Regions from separate parts of the Sphingomonas telluris genome, predicted to be linked through region 1. Evidence: predicted binding sites of a transcription regulator. Region 1 holds the regulator's gene; the other holds the start of a gene.

What was found. The regulator LexA, encoded in region 1, represses DNA repair genes until DNA is damaged. The targets are predictions, from matches to a motif close to GTTCCNCNCTTGTTCT.
Region 2: a site for LexA is predicted at 2,305-2,320, ahead of LZ016_RS14365 (Panacea domain-containing protein). Genes of this name have one in related genera too.

Annotation. Positions count from the first base shown of each region.
Region 1 is NZ_JAKZHW010000001.1:699,746-703,159, forward strand. Features, by position in the region: gene LZ016_RS03620 (DUF4242 domain-containing protein) at 1-144, shown strand, start outside; gene LZ016_RS03625 (hypothetical protein) at 187-810, shown strand; gene LZ016_RS03630 (VOC family protein) at 812-1,159, opposite strand; gene lexA (transcriptional repressor LexA) at 1,161-1,808, opposite strand; gene LZ016_RS03640 (peptidylprolyl isomerase) at 1,891-3,414, opposite strand, start outside.
Region 2 is NZ_JAKZHW010000002.1:672,955-676,368, forward strand. Features, by position in the region: gene LZ016_RS14360 (AMP-binding protein) at 1-1,375, shown strand, start outside; gene LZ016_RS14365 (Panacea domain-containing protein) at 1,763-2,281, opposite strand; gene scpA (methylmalonyl-CoA mutase) at 2,464-3,414, shown strand, end outside.

The DNA.
Region 1 (3,414 bases):
AGCTACGTCACCGACGACAAGATCTATTGCATCTATCGGGCGCCGAATGAGGAGATCATCCGCGAGCATGCGCAGCGAGGCGGGTTCCCGGCCAACAGGATTTCGCAGGTCCGAAACGTGATCGATCCGACCACGGCGGAGTAGAAGTCAGGCGCGGGGGCGCCGCTCGGGACAGGGGGCAAGCCGATGGCGACGAGCATCGACATGTTCGCGTACCTGGCGGCGTTCGTCAGCATCATCCTTGCGCTTGCCGTAAGCGATCTCGTTCAGAGCTTTCACAAGCTGCTGAGAGCCCGGGGCCGGGTGAAGTGGAGCTTTACAGCCCTCATCGCGGCGGCGACCGTCTTCATGGCCATTCTCGAAGAGTTCTTCGGGCTCTGGCGGTTCACCGGTGTGGAGAGGTTCACCTACTTCGACTTGCTGACGCTGATCGTCCCCGCAATTCTTCTTTCGCTCGCGGCCATGACGGTTCTTCCGGATGATATTCCGGAAGAGGGCCTGGACCTCGCCCAGCACTACATGGCCAACCGAAGGCTGCTCTACCTGCTAACGACCTTGTGGGTCATCGGTGTTTTCGTGCGATTGATGGACCTATTCGAAGCAGTCGTGGGCCGGTCGGTCAGCGGTTTCGAGCTGGCCACGAAATTCCCCTGGCAGACGATACCCTTGCTCGCCATCTTCGGCCTGATGGCTTGGTCGAAGAGCATGCGTGTTCAGTTAGTTGGCTCGATCCTGGTCTTCATCCTAGTGAACAGTACGATCGTCTACCGCTCGATCGACGTCAGGCCTGCCGAGCTGCTTCAGCCTTAGTCTATTGGGCGGACTGCCAGACTGCGAGCTCGCTTCCCGACGGGTCGATGAAGTGGAAGCGCCGTCCTCCGGGGAAGGCGAAGATCGGCTTTGCGATCGTGCCGCCGGCCTTGGTTACTGCATCAAAGGCGGCTTCGAGATCGCCGACGCGGATGACCGGGAGAGGAGCGGAGAGCGCCTCTTCCGGCTGCCCGTTGAGCCCGACGTCCACGTCGCCCGTGGTCGTCGCGGAATAGTCAGGACCGTAGTCGGTGAACGCCCAAGCGAAAGCTTTCGAATAGAAAGCTCGGGTGAGCTCATGTGCCGTCGCGCTTGGGAGCTCGACGTAATCGATGCGCGCGGCCGCCATGTTAGTACCGGCGGATCAGGCCGGCCAGGCGACCCTGGATGCTGACACGGCCTTCGTCGTAGCGCTGCGGCTCGTATCGGGCATTCGCCGGATCGAGGCGGATCGTGCGGCCCTCGCGACGGTAAGTCTTGAGCGTCGCTTCCTCATTGTCGATGAGCGCGACGACGATCTCGCCATCGCGCGCTGTGTCGACCTTGCGGATGAGAGCGAAGTCGCCGTCGAGAATGCCTTCTTCGACCATCGAGTCACCCGACACCTCCAGCGCATAATGCTCGCCGGGCCCGAGCAACGCGGCGGGAACCGCAAAGCCTTCAGTGCCCTGCAATGCCTCGATGGGCGTGCCGGCGGCAATCCGGCCATGCATCGGGATTTCGATCGTGTCGTTCGCAGCCGCCTGGATGACCGGCCTCGGGGCATGGGCGGCAGGAGCCGCAGATTCCGGTACCTTCAGGATCTCAAGTGCGCGGGCCCGGTTGGGCAGCCGCCGGATGAATCCGCGCTCCTCAAGTGCCGAAATCAGGCGGTGGACGCCAGACTTCGACTTGAGGTCGAGCGCTTCGCGCATCTCGTCGAAGCTCGGACTGACGCCGGACTCGTTGAGGCGCGTATTGATGAACAGGAGCAGCTCGTGCTGCTTGGCGGTGAGCATTGCCAGCCATCCCCCTTGGAACAGACAGGGAACGTGTAGGCAACAAAATGAAGCCCGTCAAGCGGACGGTAGCGATACCGACTTAGCTTCCGCTGCCTGCCATTCGCGCCTTGGCTTCGGCAATGCCCTTGTCGTTGCGCTTGACCTTGGTCGCGTTGCGAACAGCGTTCAGGAACTGCATGCCGTATTCCTGCGAGAGCGTCTCAGACATCTGCTTCTGGGTGGAGCCGATCAGTCCCGGCTGCGCCATGGCGTTGCCCGGGATGATGTTGTTGAGCTTCACGACGTAGAAGCCTTCGCCCTGAGCGCCTGCGACTGTGCGGGTGGTGCCCTGCTTCATGCTGAACATGACGGCGAGGGGCGGGGGAACGCGGCCCTGGAACTGGGCGAGCTGCAACCTGCGCGCACGCACGGGCTCGACGCGGACGGGGACCTGAACGCCCGCCGTCGCCTGGGTGAGCGGAGCACGGGCCGCCTTGGCCGTGATCGAATCCGCCAGCTGCTTCGCCCGCTGCGAAGCCTGCGAGGCGAGCCAGTCCTGGGCAACGCGGTCGCGGATCTGCGCCAGCGGAGCCGGAGCGGCGGCAATCACCCGGGCAGGCGCCACGAGTGCGTATCCCGCATCGTTCGGCAGGGTCTCGACGACTGGCTCGTCCGATTCCGCCAGATCGAACCCGCTCTTCAGCGCGGGAGCGAGCTCCGCGGGGAGCTGGAAGCCGGGATCGGTCCGGGACTTGCCGTCGGATGTGATCGGCGGGGTCTCCATGACCTTGAGCTTGGCAGCGGCGGCCGCTTCGCTGAAGCTTGACCCGCCGTCGAGCGCATCCTGGACCTTGTCGACGAGGGCTTCGAGCGCCTCCTTGCGCTTGTCCGCGATCAGCTTGGCCGAGATTTCGGCGCGAGCCTGCTCGATCGTCTTGCCGCCCTCTCGGCGGATCTCGTCGACTTTCACGACGTGCCACGTGCCCTGATCCTGGATCGGACCGACGATCGCCCCCTGAGCTGCGCTGAAGGTGGCCGCGGTCGTCTTCGAGCCTGCCAAATCTGTGAATTCCTGGCGAGTTTGCGGCCCGACCGAGATGTCTGCCGCGCTAAGGCCCGCGGGAGCTGCGGCCGCTGCGAACGTCTGGCCGCTTTTCGCACGGTTGGCGATCGCCTGCGCCGCTGCCTGGTCGGCGACCACGGCCTGACTAATGACCCGCGTTTCCTTGGGGGCGTAAGCAGCCTGGTTCGCTTTGTAATATTCGGCGATCTCCGCGTCCGTCGGCTGGACGTTGGCGACCATCTCCGGGCCGATCTTGGCGATGCGCAGTACGCGCTGCTCGGGCACCACGTAGCGCTGCCGGTTCGCAGCGTAATATTTCTGTAGATCCGCGTCCGTGGCATTGAGCCCGGAGCGGAACGCCGCGGTCGGCACGAAGGCGACCTCACCCTCGCGGCCCTCGAGGAGAATGGAGGCATAGGGCGTGGCCATTCCGACCGGAGCGCGTGCGTTTACCGCAACCGGCGCGATCAGCAGCTGCTGCAAAAGGCCGTTGCGGATGATCGTGCGCACTTCCTCATCCGTCATGCGCTGCTGCGCCAGGAACTGCGCATAGGCTTGCTC
Region 2 (3,414 bases), on a different contig from region 1:
GCTGCTGGTCGAGGAAGAGGGCCTGATCCCCGGAAATCGCGTGCTCCTGCGTGGGCCGAACGGCTACACCATGTTTGCGGCATGGCTCGGCGTTCTGAAGGCTGGCGGTGTCGTGGTCGCGACCATGCCGCTGCTCCGTCCCGGCGAGATCGCCACGGTGATCGAGCGCGCGCAGATCAGCCACGCCGTTGTCGACAGCCGCTTTATCGGCGACTTCCGCGATGCGGTCGACCAGACGCACTTCGTCAAGCACATCGTAAAGTACGATGGCGACTACGGGCGCGGTGAATTGGAAACGCGCACAGCGTCGCACGACCCTCTTCCACCCGCTGACACCCACCGCGACGACCCGGCGCTGATCGCCTTCACCAGCGGCACGACGGGCGTGCCCAAGGGGTGCGTCCAGTTCCACCGCGACGTGCTCGCGCCTTGCGACACGTTCGCGAAGCATCTCATCGACCCCAAGCCCGGCGACGTGTTCATGACCAGCGCGCCGATGGCCTTCACCTTCGGCTTGGGCATTACGCTCATGTTCCCGCTGCGCTTTGGCGCGGCGGCTGCGACGATCGAGCAGGCGAGCCCGCCGAAGATGCTCGAAGCCATGACGAAGTTCGGCGTCACGCACCTCGGCACCGCGCCGACGGCGTACAAGGCGATGCTGTCGCAGCCGGGTCTCGACAATGCGCTGAAGACCTTGCGCTACTGCGTCTCGGCCGGCGAGCACCTGCCCGAGGCGACCTGGCGAGCGTGGAAGGAACGGACGGGCATACCGATCACCGACGGCATCGGCTCGACCGAGATGATGCATGTCTTTGTCTCGGCTGCGGGGGAGGACGTTCGCGCCGGCTCCACGGGCAAGGCCGTTCCGGGATATGCGGCCGCTATCCTGGATGAGGGCGGCAACGCTCTCGACGAGGGGATCGGACGCCTTGCGATCAAGGGCCCGACCGGCTGCCGCTACCTCGATGACGAGCGCCAGCGGAACTACGTCGAGAACGGCTGGAACATCACCGGCGACACCTACCGCCGCGATGCCGACGGCTATTATTGGTACCTGGCGCGCAGCGACGACATGATCGTCAGCTCCGGCTACAACATCGGCGCGCCCGACGTGGAGAATGCGCTGCTGGCGCACCCCGCCGTCGCCGAATGCGCGGTCATCGGCGTGCCCTGTGCGGAGCGCGGGCAAAGGGTGAAGGCGTTCATCGTGCTCGCCGATTTCGCCGAGCCCAGTACCGAGCTCGCCGAGAAGCTGCAGGCCTTCGTGAAGGACCGCATCGCCCCCTACAAATATCCGCGCGAGATCGAATTCGTGGGCGAGCTTCCGAAGACCGCGACGGGGAAAGTTAGACGGGGCGAGTTGCGGTCTCGATAGGTCGGCACAAGCGACCACCCCACGCCTACTTGCTATCAATCTCCATTCCACATCTCGGTGCCACAGACTTGGTGGCCACACCGAGATACACGATCAAGGCGATCAGAGCTCCGGTGGGTGAGCGATCGTCAATAAGACAAATTGCTTGCCAAATCGCCGCGGCGATCAACAGCGCCAAAAAACACGGATGATATGAAGACGCGATGGTGAACCAAAAGCGAAGCAAGCTCCTGGCGGCGACGCAAATTTTCGGTCTGTACTTCTACCCGGTAGCATTGAGCTTCTAGGAAACGCAGACGGGCCCGTTCCTAAGCAGCTGCTTCCATATCGCTGTTTTCTTGGTCGATGGAGCTGTCACGAGCATGCTTTGAGTGGCGAGCGGACGCCTCACCTTGCTTCTTGAGATCCGGCCGTTTCAGCGATTTTGACAAACTGATCTCTCACCAAGCTGTGCGGAATGTCTCGACGCTCGCCCGCACCAGCCGCGAATGTTTTGTGCCAAGGTGTTCCTGGTCGCTGAGTGATGGTGGCCAGTTGAGCCGCATCTAAACAGCTATAGTCTCTATAGACCATTGCGATTGTGTCCGATTCGGACCCATCGAGGTCCGCTTTGGCGACCTGCACCGAGCCTTGCACCGGCCAGGCTCGATGAAGATCCCCGACACAAATAGCGCTTGTGACAGGAGCGCGACCGTACCGCGCCAGTGCAATCGCGAGTCGGCGATAGACTGGGCCAAAAGACCAAGCTTCCGGACGATCGCCGGTCAGTGGATTGTCTGTATAGGCGAGGCACCAGCCGTGCGCGATGTAGACCAGCTTCTGAAGCTGCATCTGGTTGAGTGCATGCCTGTTGGCCTGCGCCATACGAATGAATTCATTGGCGATTTCTGGCGACCAGGCTGGCATGTCACCGTCATAGACACTTTCACGGTGCAAGAACAGAACAGGAACCTGAGACGTGTCCGGAATGGAGCAGATCGGGATTCCACTTGCGAGTTCGCGCGCTGGGTTCCGTAGGCGCGATTTCTGCAATTCCTGGCGTCGGATCGCTTCGCTTCGATTGCAATGGCGGCTAAGGAGCGGCGCAAATGAATGACAAGCCGACCAAATCCGACTGGGAAGCGCTCGCCGCGAAGGAGTCGCGCGGAAAGGACCTGACGCGCGAGACGTTCGAGGGCATCCGCCTCGACAACGTTTACGGACCCGATGCCGCGATCGACAGCGGCTACCCGGGCGTCGCTCCGTTCACTCGCGGGCCCTATGCGACCATGTACGCGGGGCGGCCGTGGACGATCCGCCAGTACGCCGGTTTCTCGACCGCCGAAGAGTCCAACGCTTTCTACCGCCGTAACTTGGCCGCGGGTCAGAAGGGCCTGAGCGTCGCCTTCGACCTAGCCACCCATCGCGGCTACGACAGTGACAATCCGCGCGTTGCCGGCGACGTCGGCATGGCGGGCGTGGCGATCGACAGCGTCGAGGACATGAAGCTGCTGTTCGACGGCATCCCGCTCGGCGAGATGTCTGTCAGCATGACCATGAACGGCGCGGTTCTTCCGGTCATGGCTTTCTTCATCGTCGCAGGTGAGGAGCAGGGCGTTCCGCATGCGCAGCTGACCGGCACGATCCAGAACGACATTTTGAAAGAGTTCGCGGTCCGTAACACCTACATCTACCCGCCCGAGCCGAGCATGCGGATCGTGTCGGACGTGATCGCTTTCTGCGCTCGCGAAATGCCGAAGTTCAACTCGATCTCAATCAGCGGCTATCACATGCACGAGGCCGGAGCGACGGCGGTGCAGGAGCTCGCCTACACGCTCGCCGACGGCATGGAATATGCGCGCGCGGCGATGAAGCAGGGGCTCGAGATCGACGCCTTTGCGGGCCGCCTGAGCTTCTTCTTCGGCATCGGCATGAACCTGTTCATGGAGGTTGCGAAACTGCGGGCGGCGCGCACCCTGTGGCACAGGATCATGACCGATCTCGGCGCGCAGAAGGACGAGTCCAAGCGGCTGCGCACGCACTGCCAGACCAGCGGCGTC